DNA from 3 places in the Streptomyces sp. NPDC002156 genome. Region 1 is predicted to be linked to each of the others. Evidence: riboswitches for the same ligand, from Rfam matches in the RefSeq annotation. Region 1 holds a riboswitch; each other region holds the start of a gene.

The links. Region 1 has a riboswitch for cobalamin ahead of ACWCRB_RS27690 (ribonucleoside-diphosphate reductase subunit alpha). Riboswitches for the same ligand answer to the same signal wherever they lie in the genome.
Region 2: another riboswitch for cobalamin. It lies ahead of ACWCRB_RS19700 (CbtB domain-containing protein); the one in region 1 lies ahead of ACWCRB_RS27690 (ribonucleoside-diphosphate reductase subunit alpha).
Region 3: another riboswitch for cobalamin. It lies ahead of metE (5-methyltetrahydropteroyltriglutamate--homocysteine S-methyltransferase); the one in region 1 lies ahead of ACWCRB_RS27690 (ribonucleoside-diphosphate reductase subunit alpha).

What each region holds. Positions count from the first base shown of each region.
Region 1 covers NZ_JBSFDA010000076.1:19,042-29,125, forward strand. Annotated here, with positions in the region: gene ACWCRB_RS27670 (bifunctional albaflavenone monooxygenase/terpene synthase) at 1-216, shown strand, start outside; gene ACWCRB_RS27675 (GlxA family transcriptional regulator) at 247-1,209, opposite strand; gene ACWCRB_RS27680 (hypothetical protein) at 1,303-1,503, shown strand; gene ACWCRB_RS27685 (ribonucleotide-diphosphate reductase subunit beta) at 1,523-2,536, opposite strand; gene ACWCRB_RS27690 (ribonucleoside-diphosphate reductase subunit alpha) at 2,536-4,926, opposite strand; cobalamin riboswitch at 5,053-5,201, opposite strand; gene ACWCRB_RS27695 (GNAT family N-acetyltransferase) at 5,279-5,782, opposite strand; gene mctP (monocarboxylate uptake permease MctP) at 5,971-7,602, opposite strand; gene ACWCRB_RS27705 (DUF3311 domain-containing protein) at 7,599-7,877, opposite strand; gene ACWCRB_RS27710 (YbdD/YjiX family protein) at 8,021-8,218, opposite strand; gene ACWCRB_RS27715 (carbon starvation CstA family protein) at 8,193-10,084, opposite strand, start outside.
Region 2 covers NZ_JBSFDA010000044.1:6,930-17,013, reverse strand. Annotated here, with positions in the region: gene paaE (1,2-phenylacetyl-CoA epoxidase subunit PaaE) at 1-577, shown strand, start outside; gene ACWCRB_RS19710 (ferredoxin) at 631-1,053, shown strand; gene ACWCRB_RS19705 (histidine phosphatase family protein) at 1,078-1,671, opposite strand; cobalamin riboswitch at 1,807-1,939, shown strand; gene ACWCRB_RS19700 (CbtB domain-containing protein) at 1,977-2,198, shown strand; gene ACWCRB_RS19695 (CbtA family protein) at 2,224-3,000, shown strand; gene ACWCRB_RS19690 (acyl-CoA dehydrogenase family protein) at 3,159-4,337, shown strand; gene ACWCRB_RS19685 (nuclear transport factor 2 family protein) at 4,363-4,509, shown strand; partial or broken gene ACWCRB_RS19680 (ABC transporter ATP-binding protein) at 4,592-5,061, opposite strand; gene ACWCRB_RS19675 (TetR/AcrR family transcriptional regulator) at 5,180-5,728, opposite strand; gene ACWCRB_RS19670 (alpha/beta hydrolase) at 5,819-6,514, shown strand; gene rraA (ribonuclease E activity regulator RraA) at 6,620-7,102, opposite strand; gene ACWCRB_RS19660 (oxygenase MpaB family protein) at 7,449-8,246, shown strand; gene ACWCRB_RS19655 (tetratricopeptide repeat protein) at 8,304-10,084, shown strand, end outside.
Region 3 covers NZ_JBSFDA010000004.1:22,178-32,261, reverse strand. Annotated here, with positions in the region: gene ACWCRB_RS03225 (copper chaperone PCu(A)C) at 1-389, opposite strand, end outside; gene ACWCRB_RS03220 (heavy metal translocating P-type ATPase) at 386-2,647, opposite strand; gene ACWCRB_RS03215 (hypothetical protein) at 2,647-2,901, opposite strand; cobalamin riboswitch at 3,055-3,277, shown strand; gene metE (5-methyltetrahydropteroyltriglutamate--homocysteine S-methyltransferase) at 3,430-5,748, shown strand; gene ACWCRB_RS03205 (hypothetical protein) at 5,996-6,271, opposite strand; gene ACWCRB_RS03200 (HD domain-containing protein) at 6,268-7,107, opposite strand; gene ACWCRB_RS03195 (PadR family transcriptional regulator) at 7,104-7,451, opposite strand; gene ACWCRB_RS03190 (Ig domain-containing protein) at 7,658-10,084, shown strand, end outside.

The sequences.
Region 1 (10,084 bases):
CGCACCAGGAGTCTGCCCAAGTACGCGATGACCCCGTTCGGCGTGGGCAACCGCAAGTGTCCGAGCGACCACTTCTCGATGGCCATGCTCACCATTCTCACGGCTGAGCTGGCGAGGAAGTGGCGCTTCGAACGGGTGCCCGGTTCACGCGACGCGGTCCGCGTGGGCATCACCCTGCACCCGGACCGGCTGCTGCTGCGGGCGATACCCCGCTGAAGGCGCCCGGGCAAGGCAACAGGCGTACGTTCAGGCGGCTTCCGGGCCCTTGAACGTACGCCGGTACGCCTGCGGGGTGGTCCCCAGCGACCGTACGAACTGGTGGCGCAGCGCCGCCGCGTTGCCGAAACCGGTGCGCCAGGCGATCGCGTCCATCGTCTCGTCCGTCGCCTCCAGCAACTGCTGGGCCAGCAGCACGCGTTGCCGCAGGATCCAGCGGTAGGGCGTGGTGCCGGTCTCCTGCTGGAAGCGGCGGGCGAAGGTGCGCGGCGACATGTGGGCGCGCTCGGCGAGCTGCTCGACGGTCACCTCCTCGTCGAGATGGCGCTCCATCCAGACCAGCACCGACCCCACGGTGTCGCACCGCGACCGGGGCAGGGGCCGCTCGATGTACTGGGCCTGCCCGCCGTCCCGGTGCGGCGGTACGACCATCCGGCGGGCGATGGAGTTGGCGACCTCGGGCCCGTGCTCCTCACGCACGATGTGCAGACAGGCGTCGATCCCGGCGGCCGTACCGGCGGAGGTGATCACCGGTCCCGCGTCGACGTACAGCACGTCCGGCTCGACCTCGATGCGCGGATAGCGCCGGGCCAGCTCGTCCGCGTGCCGCCAGTGCACCGCGCACCGTCGGCCGTCCAGCAGGCCCGCGGCGGCGAGCACGAAGACCCCGGAGCAGACGCTGAGCACCCGGGCCCCGCGCTCCACGGCCCGCCGCAGCGCGTCGAGCAGCTCCGGCGGGTACTCCCGGTCGGCATAGGTCTGCCCGGCCGGTACGGCGATCAGGTCGGCGCTCTCCAGCCGCTCAAGGCCGTGGTCCAGCTGCACCGAGAAGCCCGCGTGGGTGCTCAGCGTCGGGCCCTCGGCCGAGGCGACCGCGAAGTCGTACACGGGCAGGCCCTCGTCGCTGCGGTCGAGGCCGAAGACCTCGCAGACGACACCGAGTTCGAAGGGATGCACTCCGTCGAGCAGCACGACGGCCACGTTTTCCAGCATGCTGCCAGTGTGCCTCGGCATTGGCAGGAAATCGAGGGTGTGCGGCAGTCCTGCCACTGACGGTCAGGAGTATTCGGCGCGAGACTGATGTCCATGAACACAGCAACGGACAACATCGTCGGAATACTCGTCGTCGTCGCGGTCTTCGTGGCCCTCGCCTTCCCGTCCCTGATCGGCCTCGCGCACGACCGGCGCATCGACCGTCAGCTCCGGAAGGCCCAGCAGGACCGCCAGGCTCAGGACACTTCGGCCCGCCGGGCCATCACCGCCCAGGACGTGGCCCGGGCGGCGTGACCTCGACCGGCTGTCGGTGTCAGAACTCGTCGTCGAACGACACCGAGCCCTCCACCGCCACCTGGTACGCCGACGGGCGGCGCTCGAAGAAGTTGGTCAGCTCCTGGACCCCTTGCAGCTCCATGAAGGAGAAGGGGTTCTCGGAGCCGTACACCGGGGCGAAGCCCAGCCGGGCCAGGCGCTGGTCGGCGACACACTCCAGGTACTGGCGCATGGACTCGGTGTTCATGCCCGGCAGGCCCTCACCGCACAGGTCGCGGCCGAACTGCAACTCCGCCTCGACCGCCTCGCGGATCATGTCGGTGACCTGCTGCTGGAGCTGGTCGTCGAACAGCTCCGGCTCCTCCTTGCGGACGGTGTCGACCACCTCGAACGCGAAGCTCATGTGCATGGTCTCGTCGCGGAACACCCAGTTGGTGCCGGTGGCCAGACCGTGCAGCAGACCCCGGCTGCGGAACCAGTAGACGTACGCGAAGGCCCCGTAGAAGAACAGGCCCTCGATGCACGCGGCGAAGCAGATCAGGTTGAGGAGGAAGCGGCGGCGGTCGGCCTGGGTCTGCAGGCTCTCCAGCTTCTCGACCTCGTTGATCCACTTGAAGCAGAACTCGGCCTTCTCGCGGATGGACGGGATGTTCTCCACCGCGTCGAAGGCGGCGGCCCGGTCCTCCGGGTCGGGGAGATAGGTGTCGAGCAGCGTCAGATAGAACTGGACGTGCACGGCCTCCTCGAACAGCTGGCGCGACAGATACAGCCGCGCTTCCGGCGAGTTGATGTGCTTGTACAGCGTCAGCACGAGGTTGTTCGCCACGATCGAGTCGCCCGTCGCGAAGAACGCGACCAGCCGGCCGATCATGTGCTGCTCGCCCTCGGACAGCTTCGCCAGGTCGGCGACGTCCGAGTGGAGGTCGACCTCCTCGACGGTCCAGGTGTTCTTGATGGCGTCCCGGTAGCGCTCGTAGAAGTCCGGGTAGCGCATGGGGCGCAGGGTGAGCTCGAAGCCCGGGTCGAGAAGGTTCTTGGCTTCGCTGGACATTACTGGCAGGCCTCGCAGGACTCGGGGTTCTCAAGGGAGCAGGCGACGGCGTCTTCGTCAGCCGTGGCCTGCACGGGGATCGGGGCCTGCGCCTGTGCGGCGCGGGCGATGCGGGTCGCGGGGCGCGAGCGCAGGTAGTACGTCGTCTTCAGACCCGACTTCCAGGCGTACGCGTACATCGAGGAGAGCTTGCCGATGGTCGGCGTCTCCAGGAACAGGTTCAGGGACTGGGCCTGGTCCAGGAACGGGGTCCGGGCGGCGGCCATGTCGATGAGCCCGCGCTGCGGGATCTCCCACGCCGTGCGGTACAGGGCGCGTACGTCGGCCGGGATCCAGGCGAACTCCTGCACCGAGCCGTTCGACTCGCGCAGCGCCTCACGGGTGCGGGCGTCCCACACGCCGAGGTCCTTCAACTCCTGCACCAGGTAGGAGTTGACCTGGAGGAACTCGCCGGACAGCGTCTCGCGCTTGAACAGGTTGGAGACCTGCGGCTCGATGCACTCGTACACACCGGCGATCGACGCGATGGTGGCGGTGGGCGCGATCGCCAGGAGCAGCGAGTTGCGCATCCCGGTCGCGGCGATACGTTCCCGCAGCGCCGACCAGCGCTCGGGCCAGTTCAGCTCCACGTCGTAGTGGTCGGGGTGGAGCACACCACGGGCCGTACGGGTCTTCTCCCAGGCCGGCAGAGGGCCGTTGCGCTCGGCGAGGGCGGCGGAGGCCTCGTACGCGGCGAGCATGATCCGCTCGGCGATCCGCGTGGAGAGGGCCTTGGCCTCGGGCGAGTCGAAGGGGACGCGCAGCTTGAAGAAGACGTCCTGGAGACCCATCGCGCCGAGCCCGACGGGACGCCACCGCGCGTTCGACCGGCCGGCCTGCTCGGTCGGGTAGAAGTTGATGTCGACGACCCGGTCGAGGAAGGTGACGGCGGTGCGGACGGTCTCGTCCAGCCGCTCCCAGTCGAGGTCGCCGGTCTTCTGGTCGACGAACGCGCCCAAGTTCACGGACCCCAGGTTGCAGACCGCCGTCTCCCCGTCGTCCGTGACCTCCAGGATCTCGGTGCACAGGTTCGAGGAGTGGACGACGTTGCCCGGCTCGGCCGTCTGGTTGGCGGTGCGGTTGGCCGCGTCCTTGAAGGTCATCCAGCCCTGGCCGGTCTGCGCGAGCGTACGCATCATGCGGCCGTACAAATCCCGCGCCGGGATGGTCTTGCGGGCGAGCCCGGCGTCCTCGGCCTTGCGGTAGGCGACGTCGAACTCGTCGCCCCACAGGTCGACCAGTTCGGGCACGTCGGCGGGGGAGAACAGCGACCAGAGCGCGTCCGTGTTCACCCGGCGCATGAACTCGTCGGGGATCCAGTGCGCGAGGTTCAGGTTGTGCGTACGGCGGGCGTCCTCACCCGTGTTGTCGCGCAGCTCCAGGAACTCCTCGATGTCGGAGTGCCAGGTCTCCAGGTAGACGGCGGCGGCACCCTTGCGCCGGCCGCCCTGGTTCACGGCGGCGACGGAGGCGTCCAGCGTCTTCAGGAACGGCACGATGCCGTTGGAGTGCCCGTTGGTGCCGCGGATGAGGGACCCGCGCGAGCGGATCCGGCTGTACGACAGCCCGATGCCACCGGCGTGCTTGGAGAGGCGGGCGACCTGGTGGTAGCGGTCGTAGATGGAGTCCAGCTCGTCGATCGGGGAGTCGAGGAGGTAGCAGGACGACATCTGGGGGTGCCGGGTACCGGAGTTGAAGAGGGTGGGGGAGGAGGGGAGGTAGTCGAGGCGGCTCATGAGCCGGTAGAGCGAGGCGACTTCGTCGAATGCGCGGACGCCCGTTTCTGAATCAAGCACAGTGTCATCGGCCAGCCCGCTCGCGACGCGCAGCATGAAGTGCTGGGGCGTCTCGATGACCCGGCGCGTGATCGGGTGGCGCAGGAGGTAGCGGCTGTGGAGGGTCCGCAGCCCGAAGTACCCGAAGCGGTCGTCGCCTTCGACGTCGATCAGGGTGTTCAGACGGTCCGTGTGCAGCCGTACGAACTCGGCGGTGCGGTCGGCGATCAGGCCTTCCCGGTGCCCGACCGCGACCGACTCCGAGAAGGTCGTGACGCCCTGCGAGGCGGCCTCGGCGGCGATGCTGACCGTCAGCAGCCGGGCGGCGAGGCGGGAGTAGGCGGGGTCCTCGGAGATGAGGCCGGCCGCCGCCTCGGTGGCCAGCTCGCGCAGCTCCGACTCGTCGGCCCGCGAGGACCGGCCGCGCAACGCGGCGGCGGCGACCCGGCCGGGGTCGGCGTCGGGGAGGTCGGCGGTCAGCTCGGTCAGGGTCCGCAGCAGCGCGGCTCCGGGACCGTCCGTCTCGACTCGGGCCACTGGGGTCGCTGAAGCCGGTTCGGCTGGCGCGATGGTCACGTGGGGGCTCTCCCTCGCTCGGCACGGGGCCTGGCGGAGGGCAGCGGGGCACACGGACGCCTTACGGGTACGCGCGCGTCCACCGGCCCACTCCACGAGGCCCGGACGTCAGGCGCCCGGACCGGTCGGCCGGGCACACCGTCGGCAGGTCCTCGGACTGGACACGCGCGCAGCCGTGCCAGGGCTATCAGGGCACGAATGCGCACGTGTACACCGTTGCGGGACAGTTCCGGATTCGCACCGGATTCCCCTGCGGCGACAGCGAGCATGAGCATACATCTTGTGCCGGGCCCTGAAGGCACCCCCACATGTTGTGTCGTGTCGGCTTCGGTGGGTGGAGCGACCGGTGCTGTCAGAGCGTCAGCTCGTAGGCGAGCAGGCTCATGTCGAGGTCGGGAATCGGGTTCCAGTCGCGCTCCGGGGCGCGTACGAAGCCCAGGCGCCCGTAGATCCGGTGCGCGGTGCGCATGGCGCTCTGGGTCGACAGGACGACGCGCACACACCCCTCGACGCCCCGGGCCCGCTCGACACAGGCCCGCACGAGCGCCTCACCGGCACCCCGGCCGCGTGCTTCCTCCGCGACCGCCAGCATCCGTATCTCGGCCTCGCCCTCGCGCGCGATGTCGGACATGGGCCCGCCGGCCGGCACGAAGGTCACCCCGCCGAGCAGCCGCCCGTCGGCGACCGCCACCAGCACCTCGGCAGCGGCGGCACGCTTCCCGACGTTCCGCAGCTCGACGAGATACCCGTCACTCTCCCCGAAGTCGAGCAGCCCGTCCCGGAGATAGGCCTCCGCGGTGATCTCCCCGAGCACCTCGTACTCCTCGGGAAGGGCCCGCCTGATCAAAATGTCCATGAGTGGAGTGTGCCGGAGGGGTACGACAACGGACCGCCGATTAAATCCGGCGGCCCACTGTCGCGCCCCATCGCATGGGCGGTTCCGGTGAAGTCGCGTGCGCTGCAGCGCCCCGAAAGGGGCGCGGGGAACTGCGCGACAAGCCCCCACCGGGCCGCAGACAAAGAACCGCGCACCCGGCGGAGCCATCAGTGCGCGGCGGCCCCCGCAGTGGCCGGCGGCAACTCCACCACCACCCCCGGATCCCCCGCGTCGGCCGTGTAGTCCGACGCCGTCGTCTCGTCCAAGCCCTCCGGAGCCTTCAGCGCCTTCAACACAAACGTCAGCACCACCGTCACGACCACATTCAGCACGAACGCCGTCAGCCCGATGTACCCGATCTCCCCGATCCCCGGAATCTCCTTCGCGCTCCCCCCGAAGTGCTTCTGCGTCGGAGACGCGACCCCGTACGCCGCCAGCGTCCCGTACAGCATGCCGACCGCCCACCCGGCCAGCAGCGCCCATCGGTGGAACCAGCGGGTGAACAGACCGCCGACCAGCGCCGGGAAGGTCTGCAGGATCCAAATACCTCCCAGGAGCTGGAAGTTGATCGCGACCGTCTTGTCCATGGTCAGGACGAAGACCAGCGCGCCCACCTTCACCAACAGCGAGACCAGCTTGGAGACCTTGGTCTCCTGCTCCGGAGTCGCGTCGGGCTTCAGGAAGTCCTTGTAGATGTTCCGCGTGAACAGGTTCGCCGCCGCGATGGACATGATGGCCGCCGGGACGAGCGCCCCGATGCCGATCGCCGCGAAGGCGACACCCGCGAACCAGGCCGGGAACATGTTCTCGAACAGCTGCGGGATCGCCAACTGCCCGTTGGTGACCTTGATTCCGGCCGCGATCGCCATGAAGCCCAGCAGTCCGAGCAGACCCAGCATCAGCGAATACAGCGGCAGGATCGTGGAGTTGCGCCGGATCACGTCACGGCTGCGACTGGACAGCACCGCCGTCACGCTGTGCGGGTACATGAACAGCGCGAGCGCCGAGCCGAGCGCCAGCGTGGCGTACGTCCACTGCGAGGCCTCGCCCGGAGCGAGCGCGCCGCGTGGGTTGCCGGTCGCCGGGTTGGTCTGGGAAAAGGCGTCGCCCGCGGCCTTGAAGATCTCGTCGAAGCCGCCCAGCTTGATCGGGATGTAGATGATCGCGACCGCGATGACGAGGTAGATCAGCGCGTCCTTCACGAACGCGATCAGCGCGGGAGCCCGCAGCCCCGACGAGTACGTGTACGCGGCCAGCACACCGAACGCGATCAGCAGCGGCAGATCCTTGACGAACCAGTTGGTGTCCTCGCCGCCGCCGACGCCCATGACATCCAGGACGGCCTGGATGCCGACCAGTTGGAGCGCGATGTACGGCATCGTCGCCAGGATGCCGGTGACCGCGACCGCCAGCGACAGCCCCTTCGAGCCGAACCGGCCGCGCACGAAGTCCGAGGTGGTGACGTACCCGTGCTTGTGCGAGACCGACCACAGACGGGGCAGGAACACGAACATCAGCGGGTAGATGAGGATCGTGTACGGCACCGCGAAGAAGCCGGCCGCGCCCGCCGCGTAGATCGCCGCGGGTACGGCCACGAAGGTGTACGCCGTGTACAGGTCACCGCCGAGCAGGAACCAGGTGACCCAGGTGCCGAACGACCGTCCGCCCAGGCCCCATTCGTCGAGGCTGTTCTCGTTCTCGGCCCTGCGCCAGCGCGAGGCCATGAACCCGATGATCGTGACGGCCAGGAAGAAGATGATGAAGACGGCGAGTGCCACGCCGTTCACGCCGTCGTTCACGCGTCCGCACCGCCCTTCGCGGAGCCCGAGGACACGGCGGCGCGGGCGCGCTGGTCACGCTGCCAGAGCTGGTACGCGGTCATCGTCAGCGCGGTGGATATGACCACCCACAGCATCTGGTACCAGTAGAAGAACGGTATGCCGATAAGAGTCGGTTCGATCTTCGCGTACGAACCCACCCACAGCATCGCGACGAAGGGTGCGAAGAGGCAGAGCCCGATGACGACACGGACCGGTGTCACCACCGGTGGGTTCACTTCAGGCGCTTCTGACATACCAAGGCTCCGTCCCCACGCTGATTTCCTGTGATCACTTGTGCAACGCGCAGGAAATCTAGGGGACGGTTTCGCTTTATGGAACCCCCGTCCGTATAACGGATAACGCCTGTTGGTGAGGGGTGTGTGTCAGCGGTGGAGGGTCAGCAGCAGCGGAACCCCTGCCGGGGATCCCTTTCCTGTCGTTCCGTACGCATCCGCTCGAACTCCCGCCGGGTGGGCACCGGTTGCTCCCCGTGCCCCGACCGGACATGCGAGACATACCGCTCGTACGCCGACTCGTCGGTCAACTCCCGTACGTACCAGCGCACTCCTCTAATCGCCCGACGAGCCCGGCGCAGCACTGCCGACGACCGCACGGCGCTCCTCCTCCTTCTCCTCCTCGCGCTCCTCCTTGGTCGGGAACAGCCCGGCCGGAGCGACGATCTTCGACTCGACGTACGCCGCCTCGCTCAGCGAGGACAGCGCCGGCCGGCGCACATGCCGGATACAGACCCGGGCCGCGTCCACGATCACGACGACGATCAGGATCGCGAGTACGGCGGACAGGACGCCGTCCACCGTCGAGTTGGTGACGATGGTGCGCATGTCGTCCATGCTCTTGGCCGGCGCCAGGACCTCGCCCCGGTCGATACCGTCCTGGTAGACCGACCGCTGCTTGAAGAAGCCGACGCGCGGATCGCTGGAAAACACCTTCTGCCAGCTGGCCGTCAGGGTCACCGTCGCGTCCCAGGCGAGCGGAATCCCGGTGATCCAGGCCCACTTGAGGCGTCCGGACTTCACCAGCAGCGTCGTGCAGACCGCCAGCGCGACCGCCGCGAGCAGCTGGTTGGAGATGCCGAAGATCGGGAAGAGCTGGTTGATCCCGCCGAGCGGCTCGTGCACGCCGACCCAGAGGAAGTAGCCCCACAGCGCGCACACGATCGCGCTGGTGATGACGAGTCCGGGCTTCCAACTCACGTTCTTGAAGGGCCTGTAGAGGTTGCCCAGCATGTCCTGGAGCATGAACCGGCCCACGCGTGTGCCCGCGTCCAGCGCGGTCAGGATGAACAGCGCCTCGAACATGATCGCGAAGTGGTACCAGAACGCGCGCAGCCCGTCCCCGGTCACCTTGGAGAAGATCTCCGAGACCCCGACCGCGAGGGTCGGCGCACCGCCCGTACGCGACAACAGGCTTGCCTCCTCGACCTGTTCGGCCGCCTTGGCCAGCGCGTCCGGCGAGATCGTGTACCCGAGGTTCGCGACCGCCTCCGACGCCGACTGCACGCTGGTGCCGATGACCCCGGCGGGCGCGTTCATCGCGAAGTACAGCCCCGGGTCGATGACGGAGGCGGCGATCAGCGCCATCACGGCGACGGACGACTCCATCAGCATGGAGCCGTACCCGATCATCCGGACCTGCGTCTCCTTCTGGATCATCTTCGGCGTCGTACCGGAGGAGATGAGGGAGTGGAAGCCGGAGAGCGCCCCGCAGGCGATGGTGATGAACACGAACGGGAAGAGCGAACCCGCGAAGACGGGCCCGTCGCCGCGTGAGGCGAAGTCGGTCACCGGGTCCATCTTCAGCGTGGGCAGCGTGACGAGAACGCCCAGGGCGAGCAGCCCGATCGTGCCGATCTTCATGAACGTGGAGAGGTAGTCGCGCGGGGCCAGCAGCATCCACACCGGCAGGATCGACGCGATGAACCCGTACGCCACCAGCCACACGACCAGCGTCGAGGGCGCGAGCGTGAAGGTGTCGGCCCACGACGACTCGGCGACCCAGCGTCCGGCGACCAGTGCGAGCAGCAGCAGCGCCACGCCGATCAGCGAGACCTCGGTGACCCGTCCCGGCCGTAGAACCCGCAGGTAGAAGCCCATCAGCAGGGCGATCGGGATGGTCATGCCGATGGAGAAGGTGCCCCACGGCGAGGCGGCCAGCGCGTTCACGACGACCAGGGCCAGCACGCCCAGAAGGATGATCATGATGGCGAACGCCGCGACCAGCGCCGCCGCCCCGCCGAACGGCCCGATCTCCTCCCGGGCCATCTGCCCGAGCGAGCGTCCGTCGCGGCGGGTGGAGAAGAACAGCACGACCATGTCCTGGACGGCGCCCGCGAAGATGACGCCCACGATGATCCAGATCGTGCCGGGCAAGTACCCCATCTGCGCGGCCAGTACGGGCCCGACCAGCGGACCGGCCCCCGCGATGGCGGCGAAGTGGTGAC
Region 2 (10,084 bases), on a different contig from region 1:
GAAGGACCTGTACCGTACGCGCTTCCAGCTGGGGCACGTACTGTCGCGCGAACCGCGCGAGGCCGAGCTGTTCTCCGGCCGCCTGGACGCCGAACGGCTCACCGCGCTGCTCTCCGGCCTTGTCGACGTGCCCGGCACCGACCACTGGTGGCTGTGCGGACCGCACGGCATGGTCCGCGACGCCCAGCAACTGCTGGCCGAGTTGGGCGTGCCCGCGGGCCGCGTCCACCAGGAGCTCTTCTACGCCGACGATCAGCCGCTCCACGAGGTCCAGCACACGGACGCTGCGGTGGAGGGTCCGGTGAGCCGGGTCACGATCACCCTCGACGGCCGCTCCACGACGACCGCGCTGTCCCGGGAGACGACCGTCCTGGACGGGGCCGCCCGCACCCGCCCCGACCTGCCGTTCGCCTGCAAGGGCGGCGTCTGCGGCACCTGCCGGGCCCTGGTCACCTCGGGCGAGGCGGACATGCGCCGCAACTATGCCCTGGAACCCGCCGAGGTCGCCGCGGGCTACGTCCTGACCTGCCAGTCGTTCCCCGTCTCGGAGACCCTGACCGTCGACTACGACACCTGACCCGGAAGGGCATGGCCGGGTTTGTCGGGGCCGGTTGCGGCAACCCGATCGAAGTGACCCCTACGACTACGCATACGTCTTCGCCTTCGCAAGAGGAACTCTTCCGGTTCCTGGAGGACCGGTTCGTCTGCGCCCAGGCATGCACCGAGTGCGCACGGGCGGCCGCACTGCGCGCGAGCTACGTCGACCCGGACGGATCCGCCGACGACGCCCTCGCACGCCGCAAGGGCATCCTGTGCGCTGAAGTGTGCGACGCGACCTGCCGCCTGCTCTCCGAACAGGCACCCCAGGACGAGGCCGCGCTCCGCGTCCAACTGGATTGGTGCCGCACGGTCTGCCTGGAGACCGCCCAGATCCTCGACGACCACCTCGGAGCCGAGGACGCGTCGAAGGCATGCCGCGAGTGCGCACAGGCGTGCGCGGACTTCATCCGGACGCTGGGGACGCCGGGGGCCGTGCGCGACGGTGGCGCCTGAGAGAGCCCTCGTCCGGCACTCCCGCTACTCCTCGTACTCCCCGTGCGGCGCCCCGAGCCGCCACCCCACCCGTACGTTCCAGCGCCCCGCCCGACCACTCAACTCCGTTGCCGTCAACGGCGGAACGTCGATCCGCCAGAACGCCGACCCGGGCGCCCCCAGCACCCGTACCGTCACCGCCCGTACGACCTCCGGCTCGACGACCGCGACGGAGCGGCCCGCGACCTGGGCCGCCGTGTCGTCCAGCCAGCGTGCGACCCGGTCGCACAGCGCGTGGACCGACTCGCCGCCGTGCGGGGCCGACTGGGGGTCCGTCAGCCACTGGGCCAGCGCCTCGGGTTCCTTCTCCGTCACCTCGGTGAGGGTCGCACCGCGCCAGCGTCCCGCGTCCAGGCCGGCCGGGCCGGGGACGGACACGGAGTCGAGGCCCAGTGCCCGAGCCGTCTCCCGGCAGCGCGCGGTGGGGGAGACCCAGACCCGGGAGACCGGCGGCAGCGTCCCCGCCGCCGCCCGGGCGAGCCGCAGGCCCGACTCGTCCAGGGAACAGTCGTCGTCGAACCGGGCCTCCCGCAGGGCCGCGCTGATCGCCGGTGAGATCAACATCACTCGGCTCGTCATCCAATCGCTCCCGCGCTGCTCATTCCCGCCCCAATGTCGTTGTCATGTACGGAATTTGAGGCAGCGTACGGCGCACCGGAGCGCCGTACGCCGTCCCATGCGCCCTTGGCCGGATCCCCGCTTCGCGGTACGTTCTCGTCGATATTGACGACAGTTCGACGGAAGCCGGTGGGAATCCGGCACGGTCGCGCCACTGTAAGCCCCGTACGCACCCTGCCCGGTGCGGTCCGGGGGCAAGTCAGACCCGTGGCTGTCGTCCTCCGCACCACCGATACGGGACGCGAGTTCCCCCAGGAGGTCCTGTCATGGCACAGTCCGCCGTTCAGCCGACCGCTGCCCCCACCGCCGTACCCGCGAAGCTGCCGATCGGGGCGATCGCCCCCTGGGCGGTCTTCTTCGGCGTACTGATGCTGGTACTGCTCTACTTCGTCGGCGCCGAACAGGGCGCCACCTCCCTGGTGTCCGGCGAGGGCGTGCACGAATGGGTGCACGACGCCCGTCACCTCCTCGGCTTCCCCTGCCACTGACGACGACAGGGAAACGTACGAGCCGATGAACTCCACCACTGTCAGAAACCTCCTGGTCCGCGGCATGCTCGCGGGCCTTGTCGCGGGCGCGCTCGCCTGGGTCGTCGCCTACCTCCTGGCCGAGCCGCTCGTCGACGACGCCATCGCCTTCGAGGAGGCGCATGCCGCGCACGAGCACGGCGGCGAGGAACTCGTCTCCCGCGCCCTGCAGTCCACCGCGGGCCTGGGCACCGGTGTCCTCGTCTACGGCGTCGCGTTCGGCGGGATCGCCGCCCTCGCGTACTGCTTCGCGCTCGGCCGGGTCGGCCGCTTCGGGCCGCGCGCGACCGCGCTGCTCCTCGCGGGGGCCGGGCTGCTCGCCGTGTACGTCGTGCCGTTCCTCAAGTACCCCGCCAACCCGCCCGCCGTCGGCGACGAGAACACCCTCAACCAGCGCACCGCGCTGTTCTTCCTGATGGTCGCGCTGAGCGTGCTGCTGGCCGTCGGCGCGGTGATCCTGGGCAAGCGGCTCGCGCCGAGCCTGGGCAACTGGAACGCGACCCTCGCCGCGGGCGCCTTCTTCGTCCTGGCCGTCGGACTCGCGTACGCGTTCCTCCCGTCGTTCACCAACGAGGTCCCGGAAGGCTTCTCCGCGAGCCTGCTGTGGCAGTACCGCGTGGCGACCCTCGCCATCCAGACGACCATGTGGACCGCGTTCGGCCTGGTCTTCGGCCTGCTGGCGGAACGGCTGCTGGTGCCGAGGGCGACGGCGGCCGTCGGCGCGAGCGGCGCTGAGTCGCAGGCAACTCCTGTGGCGCACTGAGCAGTTCGCGGCTCCAGCCGTGAGGGGGTCCCGGACGTCCGGGACCCCCTCAGGCATGTGTGCACCCACCCGTACGCGCACCGCCATTCCCAATTTCTGGAACACGTTCTACCGTGTGCGCCGACAGGTCCGGCCCAGGGGAGCCAGCAGGAGGCGCCGTGCATCTCGAATACACGCCCGAGCAGCAGCGACTGCGCACCGAACTCCGTGCCTACTTCGCCGAGTTGGTGCCGGACCGCGCCTACTCGCGGTTCGGCGACCCGGCCGCCCAGAAGCGCTTCTACCGCGACACCATCCGCCGCCTCGGCGCCGACCGCTGGCTCGGCGTCGGCTGGCCGCAGGAGTACGGGGGACGCGGGCTGACCCCGATGGAACAGTTCATCTTCTTCGACGAGGCCGCCCAGGCGGGCGTACCGCTGCCGCTCATGGCGCTCAACACCGTCGGACCGACGATCATGCGGTACGGCAGTGACGAGCAGAAGACGTACTTCCTGCCGAAGATCCTGGCCGGTGAGATCGACTTCGCGATCGGCTACAGCGAGCCGGAGGCGGGCACCGACCTGGCCGCCCTGAAGACGCGCGCGGTACGGGACGGCGACGAGTACGTCGTCAACGGCCAGAAGATCTGGACGACGAACGGCGACACGGCGGACTGGGTGTGGCTCGCCGTCCGTACGGACCCGGACGCCCCGCCGCACAAGGGCATCACCATGCTCCTGATGCCGACCACCGACCCCGGCTACTCCTGCACCCTCATCCGCACCCTCGCCTCGCACGACACCACCGCCAGCTACTACGAGAACGTCCGCGTCCCCGTCGCCCACCGCGTCGGCGAGGAGAACCAGGGCTGGCGGCTGATCACCAACCAGCTCAACCACGAACGCGTCACCCTCGCCGCACACGGCACCATGGCCATCCGCTCGCTGCACGACGTACAGCGCTGGGCGATGGAGACGAAACTCGCCGACGGCCGCCGAGTCATCGACCTGCCCTGGGTGCGCCGCCGCCTCGCCCAGACCCACACCAGGCTCGACGCGATGAAACTCCTCAACTGGCAGATGGTGAACGCCGTCCAGGAAGGCACCCTCACCCCGCAGGACGCCTCCGCGGTCAAGGTGTACGGCTCCGAGGCCCGCCGCGAGGCCTACGCCTGGCTCCTGGAGATCGTCGCCGCCCCGGGCGCGCTGAAGGAGGGCTCGGCCGGCGAGATCCTCCACGGCGAACTGGAACGCGGCTACCGCTCGGCGGTGATCTTCACCTTCGGGGGCGGCAACAACGAGATCCAGCGGGAGATCATCTCGTGGATCGGGCTGGGGATGCCCAGGGTGCGCCGCTGACGGCGGCGAGAAGAACCTGGTGGCGGTGCACTACAAGAGGACGTACGACGCGACCGACCGCGGCGCCGCGCTCATGGACATCTTCCGGTTCGATAAGGGCCGGATCGTCGAGCACTGGGACGTCATCCAGGACATCCCGGAGACGTCGATCAACGACAACACCATGTACTGAGCAGCCGTTGCCGGAGGCCGGTCACAGGCCGTACATGGTGCGGAAGAACTGGTCGATCTCGCGGCGGGTGGGTGCGGGGCGGGGCCAGGGCGCGGGCGACGGCGACGCGCTGGCGCTGCCCGCCCGACAGCTCGCTCCGGCGCTGCGCGGCATGGTCCGCGAGCCCCACGAGCGACAGCAGCAGTTCGACGCGCTCCCGCCGCTCGCGCGGGTCCGCCCTTCGCAAGCGCAGCGGCACGCCCACGTTCTCGGCGGCCGTGAGGATGGGAATGAGCCGGAACGACTGGAAGACGAAGCCGATGCGCTCCCGGCGCAGCGCGAGGAGGGCGTCCTCATCCTGGTCCCGCAGCTGCAGCCCGTCGACGGTGACGTGTCCGCTGTCCGGCTCGTCCAGACCACCGACGATGTTGAGCAGGGTGGTCTTGCCCGAGCCCGAGCGTCCCTTGAGAGCGACGAGTCCCCCCGGGGGACCTCGAAGGAAACGCCACGCAGAGCATGGACGGCGCTGGCACCTCGACCGTACGACTTGTGCACATCCGCCACCTGCAGCATGGCTGCGGTCACCGCCTGCCCATCGCGCCCCCGTATGCTCCGCCGATTCCGCAGCGCGCCGGTCTCTCACCCGTCACCACAACCGGCCAAGCCTCCTGAACAGCTCACGGACACGTTCTCAGGCGCTGTCGATCGTGTTGAGGAAGTCATGGAAGGCCCGGTGTGTGCGTGGGGCGTCGCCGGTCGCGTCCAGGTCCATGAGGAGGCCGCGGATGACGGCGAGCACGACGGTGGCCAGCTCGGGGCGTCCGAGGCTGCGCATGCCAGCCTCGAGGGGCGCGAGCCAGTCGGTGGTCGCGGTCCGCCGGAAGCCTGGCCACAAGGGCTCGCCCGCGGTGTCGTGCAGTCGGCTGAACATACGGAGGTAGGGCTGGCCTTCCGGCCCGGAGATCGCGGACCAGGCGCGGGCGAGGGTCGTCGGGTAGGGCTCGTCGGGTCGCAGGCGTATCAGGTCGGTGAAGGCCTGGAGCTGGCGCTGCCGGGCCTGTCCGAGGATCTCGCGGAGCAGTCCGTCACGGGTTCCGAAGTGGTAGATCAGCATCCGGCTGGAGGTACCCGCGGCCGTGGCCAGCGGCTCCAGCCGGTCGGGGAGCCCGTGTTCGAGCGAGTAGTCGGTGCACGCGGCGAGCAGCCGCTCCCTGATCTGTGGCTGCCGCTGCCTGCCCATCGAGCCACTTTTTCACGTAATAACCAGTACGTCTAATGTCATTTAAGAGGCAAGCGAAGCTCGCGAGTGAAGGAAGACGAAGGGGTCGTGATGAGGGTCGTTTTCGTGCACGGGGCATGCGTCAGGGACGGATCGTGGTGGTGGCACCGAACCGGTGAGCTGCTGGCCGAGCGGGGTGTCCTCAGCGAGGCACCCGCCCTGCCGAGCTGCGGGGAGACGGGTGAGGCGGCGGGCGCGGGCGGACCCGGGCTGGCCGAGGACGTCGCCGCGGTCCGGGACGTACTGACCGCGAGCGACGAGCCGACCGTCGTGGTCGCCCACAGCTACGGCGGGATCGTCACCGCGGAGGCGGCTGCCGGCATCGACGCCGTGCACCACCTGCTGCTCGTGTCGAGCTACCTGCCCGAGGTCGGGCAGAGCCTCTCCGCGCTCGGCGGCGAGGAGCCCGCCCCGTTTCTCGACATCGATCCCGAGGCAGGCACCTTCACCGTCCGGCCCGATGCTCTGGCCGAGACCTTCCTCCAGGACTGCGATGAGCAGATCCAGCGGCAGGCCGTGGACAGGACGGCCCGGCAGAGCCTGGCGGTCCTCGAACAGCCGGTGAAGGCAGCGGCGTGGCGGCACGTGCCCTCGACGTACCTCGTCTGCGCCCAGGACAGAGGCACCCCCGCCGAACGGCAGCGCGAGTTCGCGGGCCGGGCGGGCAGCGTCGTGGAACTCGACGCGGGCCATCACCCGTTCCTGTCCCGGCCGGCCGCCGTACGCGAACTGATCCTCGGGCTGTGAACGCTCCGAAACCCCTTGTGGACTGCGGTGTACCGAAGGACTGACTGTCTTTCCGGCTCCGTGCCGCTGCCGATGCTCAGGGCCATGAGGGCGATGCGTGAGGTCCTACGGGAGGAGGACGATGCCGTCGTCGTCGGCGTGGAGCCGGTCGCCCGGGCGGAAGGTGACACCGCCGATGACGACGGGCACGTCGACCGCGCCCTCGGCGGCCTTGCTGCTCTTGCGCGGGATGGTGCCCAGGGCCTTGATGCCGAGTTCGAGGGTTGCGAGGGCGGCGGAATCGCGGACGGCTCCGTGCAGGACCAGACCGGCCCACCCGTTGTCCTGGGCGGCCCCGGCGATGAGGTCGCCGACCAGGGCGGTGCGCAGGGAGCCCTGGCCGTCGACGACGAGGACGTCGCCGTGGCCCGGGGTTCGCAGCAGGTCGCGCAGCAGGCCGTTGTCCTCGTGGCAGGAGACCGTGCGGACCGTGCCGGTGAAGGAGCGGTGGCCGCCGAACTGGCGGAACTGGAGGTCGCAGACGCGCAGTTCGGCGCCGTACTGGTCGACGAGGTCCGCGGTGGGCAGCGGGGCGGGGGAGTCGGGCATGAGAGGGAGTACGCCTTTCGGGCGGTCGGCTGCCGCGCTCACGTCGTGTCCGGCCGTCGGGACGGGAGGGGCGCGAGCGCGGCGGCCTGTTCGGGGGTAAGGGGACGGGTGGGGTGGCCGTGGAGTAGTAGGTAGGAGGAACAGTTTGCCTGTCTCCTCCGGTTCCCCGGCCGCGTGGGCGGCCTGCAGGAGGCCGTGATGACGGCCGTGGTTGGCGAGCAGAAGGGTGGCGTCGGTGAGGCGGACTAAGAGGTCGGCGGCCGGAAAGACCGGGCAAACTGGCCGCGTGGACGGCATATCCGCAGGCGACCCGGGGCTGTTCGGCCCAACTTCCGTGACCTGGCAGATGCATGGCGACCCCATGATGTGGGTCGCCGGAATCCGCGCGTTCTACCTCCAGGCGCTGCACCCGCGCGCGGTGGGCGGAGTCATGCAGAACTCGGACTTCCGGAAGGACGCCTGGGGCCGGCTGATGCGCACCGTGCACTTCCTCGCCACGACGACGTACGGGACCACGGAGGCGGCCGAGAAGGCGGGCGCCCGCGTACGGAAGATCCACAGCATGCTGTCCGCGGTCGACCCGGACACGGGGGAGCGGTACGGCGTCGGCGAACCCGGACTGCTGCTGTGGGTGCACTGCGCCGAGATCGACTCCTGTCTGCACGTACTGCGCCGCTCCGGATACCCGCTCACCGACGCCCACGCCGACCGGTACATCCGCGAACACCTGGTCAGCGCCCGGCTGGTGGGCCTCGACCCCGCCGACGTACCCGCGGACCGGGCCGAACTGGCCGCCTACTTCGACAAGGTCAGGCCCGAGCTGGCCGCCGGAGCCGACGCACACGAAGTTGACGACTTCCTGCTCCGTCCACCGACGCATCCCCTGCTCGTCCCGGCGCGTGAGGTGCTGTGGCGGCGCGTGGCGCAGCTGGCGTACGCCTCTCTGCCGCCGTACGCCCACGAGTTGTACGGCCGAGCCGCACCCGAACCACCCACCGTCACCCGGCAGTTACGTGCCACGGGCACCCTGCTGCGCTGCGTTCCCGCACGTGTGCGGTGGCAACTGCCGCCCAAACACATCCTGCGGGCCGTGTCACGGGTCGGCCCCGGCTCGCACCCCGCGCCGTACAAACTCGGACGATAGCTCGCCATACTGGACGGGCCAGGGGAGGGCGAACGGAACCGGGGGCGGCAGCAGGACATGGCGGACACCAGACTGATCCAGGGCCGGTACCGGCTGCTCGATCTGATCGGGCGCGGTGGCATGGGGGAAGTGTGGCGCGCTCGCGACGAGTCGCTCGGGCGGCAGGTCGCCGTGAAGTGCCTGAAGCCGCTCGGGCCGCACCACGACCACTCCTTCACCCGCGTCCTGCGGGAGCGCTTTCGGCGCGAGGCCCGGGTGGCCGCCGCGCTGCAGCACCGCGGGGTGACCGTCGTGCACGACTTCGGCGAGTCCGACGGGGTGCTCTATCTCGTCATGGAACTGCTGGAGGGGCGCAACCTGAGCCAGCTCCTGGAGGACAACAAGCATCATCCGCTGCCCGTCCCGGACGTCGTCGACATCGCCGACCAGGTCGCCGCCGCCCTCGCCTACACCCACCAACAGGGCATCGTCCACCGTGACTTGAAGCCCGCGAACATCATGCGGCTGACCGACGGTACGGTGAAGATCTGCGACTTCGGCATAGCGCGCCTCGGTCATGACATCGGCTTCACCTCCCGGCTCACCGGCACCGGAATCGCGATGGGCACCCCGCACTACATGTCGCCGGAGCAGATCAGCGGGGGCGAGGTCGACCAGCGCAGCGACCTGTACTCCTTCGGGTGCGTGCTCTACGAACTGGCCACCGGGGTACCGCCGTTCGACCTCGACGACGCCTGGGCGGTGCTCGTCGGACACCGCGACACCCCGCCCGAGCCGCCGCGCAACCACCGCTCCGAGGTGCCCGAGTTCCTGGAGCGGGTCATCCTCGCCCTCCTCGCCAAGCTTCCGGACGAACGTCCGCGCGACGCACGGGAGTTGGCCCGCCGGATCAGCGCGGGCCGGGCCACCCCGCTGTATGTGCCGACCCTCGTCACCCCGCGGCCCCAGCTCCCGCCTCCCGAGCCCGCCGCCTGTGAACCCCGGCTGCCGTCCTGGACCCGGGGCATGACCACCGGCCACAAGGCGACCGGCGCCGGGCTCGACACCACACCCCCGGACCCGGCGGCCGGCCTCACCGGCGACTGGATCGCCCGCCCGGCCACCGGCCGCCCCGAGGAACCCGTACCGCAGCTGCCGCCCGCCCCCTCGCCCCAGACGCTCAACGCGCTGGCCGGACGGCACAACGCGGGCCTGAGCCTGGGGCGCCTCGGCCGCTGGGCCGAGGCCGGCGAGGTGCACCGCGCGGTCGCCGCCGAACGCGAGCACGTCCTCGGTCCCGCCCACCCCGAGACCCTCGCCAGCCGCTACGAGGTCGGCTTCACCCTCAGCCGCACCGGCCGCGCCGCCGACGCCCTGCGCGAATACACCCACGTGGCGCGAGAGCGGGAGCGGGTCCTGGGCGCCGAACACCCGGACACTCTCGCCGCCCGACAGGAAATGGCGTACGTCCTGGGGCAGTTGGGCCGCCACTTCGAGGCCCACCAGACCTACACGACCGTACTGGCCGCCCGGGAGCGCACGATGGGCACCGACCATCCGGACACCCTGCGCTGCCGCCACAACCTCGCCTTCAACCTGAGCCGTCTGGGACGCCTGGAGGACTCGTACCGCATGGCCTGCGAGGTGGCGACGGCACGCGCCCGCGTGCTCGGCGCGGCCCATCCCGACACCCTGGTCACGCAGTACGAAGTCGCCTACGCGCTCGGCCAGTTGGGGCGCTGGCCGGAGGCCCTGGCGACCTACCAGGAGGTCGCCGAGGCACGCGCCCAGGCCCTCGGCCCCGATCACCCCGACACGCTCGCCGCCCGCTACGAGGTCGGCATCAGCCTCGGACGGCT
Region 3 (10,084 bases), on a different contig from region 1:
TCCGGGGACATGGCGAGGCGGTCTCCGGCGGGGATCTCGGCCGAGGTCACCGTCTCCGCGGAAGCGGTGCGCGCGCCGGTCATCAGGTGGCGGCTGAGGGTGAGGGCCCCCTTCCCGACCCCGGCGGACGTCACCTTCAGCAACCGGTCGGCCGATCCCCCGCTGTTGACGATCCGGAAGAAGGCCGCCGTCTCCGGGGTGTCTCCGGTGGGCAGGAACATCCGGCCCTCGGTGACCGCGACGCGCGGCGGGGTGCCGGCGTTGCCGTACGCCGTCCAGGTGCTCAGACCGCCGAGGGCGAGGCCGCACACGCCGACGGGCGCGAGCGCGGCGAGCAGGGCGTCGGTGAGCCGACGGCGCGTCGGCCGCCAAGGGGATCGGTCGCTCATGGGGTGTGTCTCCGGGAGGCGGGTGAGGGCTGCCAGGCGCGCAGCCGCAGGCTGTTGGCGACGACGAGCACCGAGCTGGCGGACATGGCGGCCGCGGCGAGCATCGGGTTGAGCAGACCGACCATGGCCAGCGGGACGGTGACGACGTTGTAGCCGAAGGCCCACACCAGGTTGACGCGGATCGTGCCCAGCGTGCGCCGGGCGAGCCGGACCGCGTCCGCGAGGGCCTCGATGTCTCCGCGCACCAGCGTGACGTCGGCGGCCCCGATGGCGACGTCCGTACCGCTGCCCATCGCGATCCCGAGGTCGGCGCCGGCCAGCGCGGCGGCGTCGTTCACGCCGTCCCCGACGACCGCGACCCGGTAGCCCTGTTCCTGGAGGTCCAGGACGAGTTCGGCCTTGCCCTCGGGTGTGAGGCGGGTGTGCACCTCGTCGATGCCCAGGGCGGACGCGACGGCACGGGCGGGCGCCTCGCGGTCGCCGGTGGCGAGCACGGGGTGCACACCGAGGCGCCGCAACCGTTCGACGGCACGGTAGCTGCCGGGTCGTACGACGTCACCGATCTCGATCAGCGCCTCGGACGTACCGTCCACCCGGACCAGCACGGGGGTGTGGGCGGCGGCTTCGGCCACGGCCAGAGCATCGGCGAGCGCGGCGGGCAACTCGTCGTCCGGCGCGAGGACTTCGACCAGCCGGTCCTCGACCCGGCCGCGGACACCCCGCCCCGGCAGGGCACCGAAGTCACTCACCTCCGGCAGCCATTGCTCACCCGACTCCCGCCGGGAGTACGCGGTGACAGCCCGGCCCAGCGGGTGTTCCGAGCCCGACTCGACGGCCCCCGCCAGGCGCAGCAACTCGTCGCGTCCGAGCCCGTCCGGTACGGCGGTGACCCGGGCGACGGTCATGTGTCCCGAGGTCAGCGTGCCGGTCTTGTCGAGGACGACGGCGTCGATGTGCTGAAGCCCCTCCAGCGCCTGCGGACCGGTGACGAGGACACCCAGCTGAGCGCCCCGGCCGGTCGCGGCCATCAGCGCGGTCGGGGTCGCGAGGCCCAGCGCGCACGGGCAGGCCACGACCAGGACGGCCACGCACGCGGTGATCGCCGCCTGCGGATCGGCCCCGGCGCCCAGCCAGAACCCGAGCACGGTCGCGGCCAGCGCCAGCACGACGGGCACGAAGACACCGGCCACCGTGTCGGCCAGCCGCTGGGCACGCGCCTTGCCGGCCTGAGCCTCTGTCACCAGCCGGGTGATGCGGGCGAGTTGGGTGTCGGCGCCGACGGCCGTTGCGCGTACGAGCAGCAGCCCGCCCGCGTTGACGGCACCGCCGACCACGGCCGAGCCGGGCCCGACCTCGACCGGTTCGCTCTCCCCCGTGACCAGGGACAGGTCCACGGCCGAACTTCCCTCGGCCACCTCGCCGTCGGTGGCGACCCGCTCCCCCGGCCGCACGACGAAGACCTGACTGACCGTCAACTCCTCGATGGGGACGAGCCGTTCGGAGCCGCCGTCCTCCCGGACCGACACCTCCTTGGCGGCGAGCCTGGCCAGCGACCGCAGTGCCGCCCCGGTCCCGTGCCGGGCCCGCGCCTCCAGGAAGCGGCCCGCGAGCACGAACAGCGGTACGCCGACAGCCGCTTCGAGGTAGATGTGGGCGACGCCGTCGGAGGCGGACGGCAGGAGCGTGAACGGCATCCGCATGCCGGGGGCGCCGGCACCACCGAGGAAGAGCGCGTACGCCGACCAGGCGAAGGACGCCACGACGCCCAGCGAGACCAGGGTGTCCATGGTCGCGGCGGAGTGCCGCAGTCCCCGTACCGCCCGCTCGTGGAAGGGCCAGGCGCCCCACACGGCGACGGGCGCGGCCAGTACGAAGCACAGCCACTGCCAGTTGCTGAACTGGAGCGCGGGCACCATCGACAGGACCAGCACGGGCACCGCGAGCAGGGCCGTCACGGCCAGCCGGTCCCGTTCGCGCGTCGTCTCCTCTGGCTCACCGTCGTCCGTGGCCTGCCGTTTCCTGGGCGGTTCGGGGAGGGCGGCCGTGTAGCCGGCCTTCTCCACGGTCGCGACGAGTTCGTCGGGGCTGACGTCCGCAGGGTGGCTCACCCGGGCCCGCCCGGTGGCGAGATTCACGGTGGCCGTGACGCCGTCCAGCCTGCCGAGCTTCTTCTCGACGCGGGTGACGCAGGCCGCGCAGGTCATGCCGCCGACGGTCAGATCGGTGGTCACCAGGACGGTCGTGGGTTCGGCACCCATCAGTTGCCTCCTCCGCTCATGTCCATGTCGCCCATGTCGTCCAGGTCGTCGATCTCGCCGGTACCGCCGCCGCCCGTGCCTGTGCCGGTGTCATGCATGCCGGGCGCGACGGGTCCGGAGGCGGTCCCGGCGGCGTAGGACACCGTGAAGATCAGGGCCAGCAGCAGGAGGAAGCCGCAGAGTGCGGGCGGGGGCGCCGCTCTCCGCAGGACCGCACCCGCACTGGATAAGGAGGATTGCCGGGACTCGTCCATCAACCGCGTCTCCAAGTCACGTCGTACGACGTCGCTCGGATCGCGCCGTACCGGTTGAGTAGTCGGACCGGATGTGGGCCGGGTTCCGGGGCAGCCGTATGGTGCACGTCACATATGCCGGACGTGATCCACCGCGCCCGGGTGCTGCCCCTTAGGCTGGTCCGTGCAGCTGGTTCGCCCCGTCCGCCAGGCGGGATGCGTCGTAAGAGGGAACCCGGTGGGAATCCGGGACTGCCCCGCAGCGGTGAGCGAGAACGACCGCCGTCATACGCACTGGATCCGGTGAACAGGGTCTGGGAAGCGACGGCCAGTAGGTGTCCTCCGGTCGGAGGGCGTGCTCGCGAGTCCGAAGACCTGCCCGTTGCCCGCGTACGAAGCACTCGTGCGCGGACATCCCGGTGACCTCGTGGGCGGGTCGGCGTACATATCCGGTGGGACGGCCGTCGTGCGTCCGCCCGGTGTGTCGTTCCCTTCGCGCCCTCGTCCCGTCCCGGGATCCCAGGGAGATATCTCGCGAAGGAGATTTCCGTGACAGCGAAGTCCGCAGCCGCGGCAGCACGGTCCACCGTGTACGGCTACCCCCGTCAGGGCCCGAACCGGGAACTGAAGAAGGCCATCGAGGGCTACTGGAAGGGCCGTTCCGGCGCCGACGCCCTCCGCACCACCGCGACCGAGCTGCGCGCCACCAACTGGCGCCGGCTCGCCGACGCCGGCATCGACGAGGTCCCGACCGGCGACTTCTCGTACTACGACCACGTCCTCGACACGACCGTGATGGTCGGCGCGATCCCGGAACGCCACCGCGCGGCCGTCGAGGCCGACGCGCTGGACGGCTACTTCGCGATGGCGCGGGGCACGCAGGACGTGGCGCCGCTGGAGATGACCAAGTGGTTCGACACCAACTACCACTATCTCGTCCCGGAGTTGGGCCCGGGCACGGTCTTCACGACCGACTCGGCCAAGCAGGTCACCGAGCTGGGCGAGGCCCTGGCGCTGGGCCTCGCCGCCCGCCCCGTCCTCGTGGGTCCCGTCACCTATCTGCTGCTGGCCAAGCCCGCGCCCGGTGTCGCCGCCGGCTTCGACCCGCTGACGCTCCTGGACCGGCTGCTGCCGGTGTACGCCGAGGTCCTCGCCGATCTGCGGGCGGCGGGCGCCGAGTGGGTGCAACTCGATGAGCCGGCTCTGGTCCAGGACCGCACTCCGGCCGAGCTGAACGCCGCCGCCCGCGCCTACCGTGACCTCTGTGGGCTCACCGACCGGCCGAAGCTGCTGGTCGCGTCCTACTTCGACCGGCTCGGCGACGCCCTGCCCGTCCTGGCCAAGGCGCCCGTCGACGGACTCGCGCTGGACTTCACCGACGCCGCGGCCGCCAACCTCGACACCCTCGCGGCCGTGGGCGGGCTACCCGGCAAGCGTCTGATCGCCGGGGTCGTCAACGGCCGCAACATCTGGGTCAACGACCTGGAGAAGTCGCTGTCGACGCTGGGCACCCTGCTCGGCCTGGCCGACCGGGTCGACGTGTCGGCGTCCTGCTCCCTCCTCCACGTGCCGCTCGACACGGCCCTGGAGCAGGACATCGATCCGCAGATCCTGCGCTGGCTGGCCTTCGCGCGGCAGAAGACCGCCGAGATCGTCGCCCTCGCCAAGGGCCTCTCCCAGGGCACCGACGCGATCACCGGCGAACTGGCCGCCAACCGCGCTGACTTGGCCGCCCGGGCCACCTCGCCGATCACCCGCGACCCCGCCGTACGGGCCCGTACGGCCGCCGTCACGGACGCCCACGCCCGCCGCTCACAGCCCTACGGCGAGCGTGCCAGGACCCAACGCGCGCACCTGCGCCTGCCGTTGCTGCCGACCACCACCATCGGCTCCTTCCCGCAGACCGGCGAACTGCGCACCGCCCGCGCCGACTTGAGGACGGGCCGGATCGACCAGGCGGCGTACGAGGATCGCATCAGGACGGAGATCGGCGAGGTGATCGCCTTCCAGGAGAAGACCGGCATCGACGTCCTCGTCCACGGCGAACCCGAACGCAACGACATGGTCCAGTACTTCGCCGAGCAACTGACGGGGTACCTCGCGACGCGGCACGGCTGGGTGCAGTCCTACGGCACCCGCTATGTCCGCCCGCCGATCCTGGCCGGCGACATCTCCCGCCCCGAACCGATGACGGTGCGCTGGACGACGTACGCCCAGTCCCTCACCTCACGCCCGGTCAAGGGCATGCTCACCGGGCCGGTCACCATGCTGGCCTGGTCCTTCGTCCGCGACGACCAGCCTCTCGGCGACACCGCCCGCCAGGTCGCCCTCGCCCTGCGTGACGAGGTCAACGACCTTGAGGCAGCCGGGACTTCGGTCATCCAGGTGGATGAGCCCGCCCTGCGCGAGACGCTGCCGCTGCGGGCCGCCGACCATTCCGCCTACCTGGTCTGGGCCACGGAGGCGTTCCGGCTGAGCACCGGCGGTGTCCGGCCGGGCACCCAGATCCACACGCACATGTGCTACGCCGAGTTCGGCGACATCGTCCAGGCGATCGACGACCTGGACGCCGACGTCATCAGCTTGGAAGCCGCCCGCTCCCACATGCAGGTCGCCCGCGAACTCGCCGCCCACGGCTACCCGCGCGAGGCCGGACCCGGCGTCTACGACATCCACTCCCCGCGCGTCCCGAGCACCGAGGAGGCCGCCGACCTGCTCCGCACCGGCCTCAAGGCGATCCCAGCCGAGCGCCTCTGGGTCAACCCCGACTGCGGCCTGAAGACCCGCGGCTGGCCCGAGACCCGCGCGTCGCTGGAACACCTGGTCGCGGCAGCCCGCACGGTCCGTGAGGAACTCTCCGCGCCCTGACGGCAGGCGCCCTAGGCCGGGGAAGGGCTGCGGGCGGGGGAGCATCTCTGTTCCTCCTCCCCTGTGGTCCTCCCCCGGCACCGGCATCGCGGAAGACGGGCCCATCGAGTTCATGCCGCCGCGCAGTGCGGCGGCCGAGGCCAGGCTCTGGACGGCGATCCGGCGCCTGGAGGCCCTGTCGCCCACGTTCGTCGTGATCCGCTTCCGACCGCGTGGCTGCCAGCGGCCCGTCGTAGCGTCCCGGCAGTCACAGCCCGTCCTGCGGAGCGGAAGGTGGTGCCGGGCGCCGGCTCGGCTCGGGTCCGGCGGCACCGGCCGTGGGGGTCTGCCAGGCCTGGAGCAGACGACACAGGCGACGAGCCGGTGTCTCGCTGGGGACGAAGAGTACTGCCGCCACCAACGCGAGTCCGCCTACGGCGAGTGCTCCGGCCGCCCATGCGGTCAGCCCTCCCTGCACCATGGCCGTCACGAACGCGGCCACTGTCCCGAGGACGGCACCCAGTCGCGCCGCCCCGCTCGTCATCGCGGTTCCTGACGTAAGGGGCGGCGCAGCATCATCGACAGTCGGGGCGTGCCCAGCAGGACGCGGAGCGTGAAGCGGGTGCGGGCGTGGCGGGTGGCGTGGGTGGCCAGGTCTGCGCTCCATTCCTCCTGCCAGCGTGCGCGTTGCCCTGCGGGCAGCAGCAGAGCGCATGCGGTCAGGAGCCGTCCCGTGACGGCATAGGACGACGGTGCCGGTCGCAGGACCGCCGAGGCGAGGTCCCGCAGTTCACGGCCGACCGTCTCCAGGCCCGCCGCGGAGGCCACGGGCACGAACACCTCAAGGGTTTCACGGGCCTTGAGAAGCTGCCTGGCCCTGGCCAGGAATGTGATGGTGCGCATGTTGTGAAGCCGGTCGGCGAGTCGGACGGCCAGCACGGCCATCGCCGGTGACGGGTCGGCGGCATCGGACGCGGGCATCGTGGCCTTGCCGTCCTGCCAGTACCAGGAGACCTCGGCGGCTCCGACCGCCGCGATCAAGTCGGCGACTTCTGGGCCGAATTGGTCGGCGATCCGTTGCGGAGGACAGGCCGTGTCGTCCAGCACGTCGTGAAGGAGCGCCGCGCACACCACGTGCGGGGGCAGCCGGAGATCGGCGACGATGGCGGCGACGGCGAGACAGTGGGTGACGTAGGCGTCTCCGCTGCGGCGCCGCTGGCCCTCGTGCCAGAAGGCAGCCTCGGCATAGGCGCGTTCCACCGGGGCGGTGTCGGACTCGGGGTGGTGTGCGCGGACAGCGGCGAGCAGGCCGTCGAGGGACGACGGTGCCGTGCCCGCCCGTACGACGCGGCGCGACCCTGACCGGCGGCGGGCCTTCATGACGGGCCTCCCTCGGTCGCCGGGCGGACGGCCGCCCAGCCGGGCAGGGGTTTCTTCCGGGACCGGTAGACGCGGGCCAGGGCGTCGCGGGCCTGCTCGGCGCCGTCCCGGGTGATCCGGTAGAAGCGGCGGCGTGGGCGCCCGGCCGTCTCATGGACAGCCGGGTCCTCCCAGACGCTGTCCACCCAGCCCACCTGCTCCAGCCGGGCGAGGATCGGATAGATCGTGCCCGACGGCAGTCCCGCCACCTCGCACAGCTCCAGGCCGTACCGCTGCTTGGCGGGATCCTCCAGCAAAGCCCGCAGGACCAGTTGGGTCTGCAGGGTCATACGCGGCGTACCCATACTCGTACTCTACATAGCCCATATACGGGCTGACTAGAGGTGGGGGCAGGCGTCCACTCGCTCCCGACAGTAATCGTTTACGTCATAAGCGGTCGCACGCCTCTTGATGTGTGTCACTGGTCTCACCTAGCTTGGCAGCAAACGATTACTACGATCGATTCCTCAATCGACCTGGACCTGACGACGACCGCACCCGGAGCCGCAGCATGTCCGACAGACGTCACCAGCCGTCGTACGCCCAACGCCCCTCCCGCCGTACCGTCCTCGGCGCCATGACCGTCGGCGCCGCCGCGCTCGGCCTGCCCGCCGTGGCGCCGGGACGCGCCATGGCCGACGAGGCGCCGGCCGACGACGGTCTGCCCGTCCTGCGCACCTGGCGCAGCCTCAACGGTTTCGTCCACCCCGGCATCGGCGTCTCGGCCGGCAACCTCCGTCTCGCCCGCGCCCAGGTGCTCGCCGGCAGCGAACCCTGGGCGAGCTACTACGCGGCGATGCGGCAGACGTCGTACGCCTCCACGACGCTCAGGTCCAAGAACCTGGGCAGCGTCCTGGACCTGCCGGGCACCGACACCTTCGCCTCCCAAGGCACGGAGTCGAAGCTCATCGAGGACTCCTGGGGCGTGCTCACCCAGGCGATCCTGTACTTCGTCACCGGCGACCCGGTCTACCGCGCCAACGGCATGCGGATCATCCGGATCTGGAGTCACATGGCCCCGGACAAGTACGCCTACTACGCCGACGCCCAGATCCATTCGGGCGTTCCGCTCTATCGGCTGCTGGCCGGGGCGGAGATCTTCCGCGCGACCGACTTCGACGCCGCGTCCACCCCGTACGCCGATTACGACATCGTCTGGCACGACTCCGACACCGCGAATCTGACGGCCAATCTCGTCGTCCCGATGACGGAGACGTTCCTGCACAAGAACACCTACTACTACAACCAGCATCTCTACCCGCTGGTCGGCGCCCTGGCCGGCTACATCTTCACCGACAACCTCGACCGCTATCGCGAGGGCGTCGAGTGGTACACCGTCAACTCCACGACCACGAGGCCCGAGCAGAACGGCGCGATCGCCTCGCTCTATCCGAGGATCGACAGGAAGGACCCGCTCAACACCTTCGGCCGTTCCTTCGTCCAGCTCCAGGAGATGGGCCGCGACCAGGCACACGCCGAGGACGACGTCTATGCGGCCACCGGCCTCGCCCGCATTCTCACGGTCCAGGGCACGCGGGTCGACCCGGTCAAGGGCACCGTCTCCACGGCCCGTGACGCCGTCAGTCCGTACCGCTTCCTCGACAACCGTCTGCTGACTGGCAACGACCCCTTCTACCGCTACATGCTGGGCCACGCGATCCCCTGGATCGACACCACCGGCGGCCCCGGCAAGGTCTCCGAGGCGTATCGCGGACGGCTGTTCAACCCGCTCGACGAGCTGTACTACGTGTACACCTACGAGCAGCCGGCCGACCTTCGGAAGGAGGCGCCGGGCCTGCTGGAGACGCACCGCAACGCCGAGGGTCCGACCTACTACTACGGCAGCTCGCTCGCGAACTTCTGGGGCGGCATCCAGCCCAATCCCGAGTACTGGCTGTCCCTGCCCCGGGCCGTCGCCGGTCAGACCCCGCCCGAGCCCAGCGGCCCGAACGTGCCGTTCGCGACCAAGAGCATCCTGCTGGACGGCCGTTCGAAGGTGCGGGCCGAGGACGGGCACGAGTTCGTCCGGGTCCGACCCTCGAAGAAGGGGAGCGTCGTCGCCATCCGGCAGTTGATGTACGGCGACACCTCGAAGTACTACCCGGTCGGCGTGCGCTTCCGTACCACCGCCTCCGCGACCCTGGAGATCAGCCGCGACCGCGGCAGCGCGCCCTACTGCACACTCACCGTGCCCGACACGCACGGCCAGTGGCGCTACCTCACCTACAACCTCCAGGCATCCGTCGTCCCCACGACCGTCGTCGGGAACTACATCGCCTACTACCGGATCAAGGGCCGGCCGCACGGGACCGTCGACCTCGACCACGTCAACCTCCTGGCGGTCAGCCAGCTTTCACCGCCGCTGTTCCCGCAGGGCCTCGCCACGACGATCATCGGGCTCAAGGGCGCTCCCCTCACCCGCTCCCTAGCTGCCACCGACCCGAACTCCTCGGACACGGTCACGTACGAGGCCGAGGGACTTCCGACGGGCGCGCGGCTCGACGCGGCGACCGGCACGCTGACCTGGACCCCTGGTGCCTCGCAGACCGGCCCGCACACCTTCCACGTCGTCGCCTCGGACGGCACGGTCGACACCGTCCTCGACGTGACCCTCCCGGTGGCCGCCGACCGGACGTCCGCCTACCAACTCGCCCTCGCCGCCTACGACACCACGGCCACCTACACCACCGCCTCCCTCGCCGTCTTCCAGCCCGTCGCCGACTCCGTCAGGGCGTCGATCGACACGGCCGACGACGAGACGTTCCTCGCGAACCTGGCCACCCTCCAGGCCGCGGTGACGAAGCTTCAGCTCCTCTCCCCCCGCCTTGCCGATGACGGCAGCCTGGCCTATCCCTCCCTGGTCTCCTCCCCCACCCTGACCGCCGCCGCCATCGCCAACATGACCGACGGCGATTTCAACACCACCAGCGGCGATCTG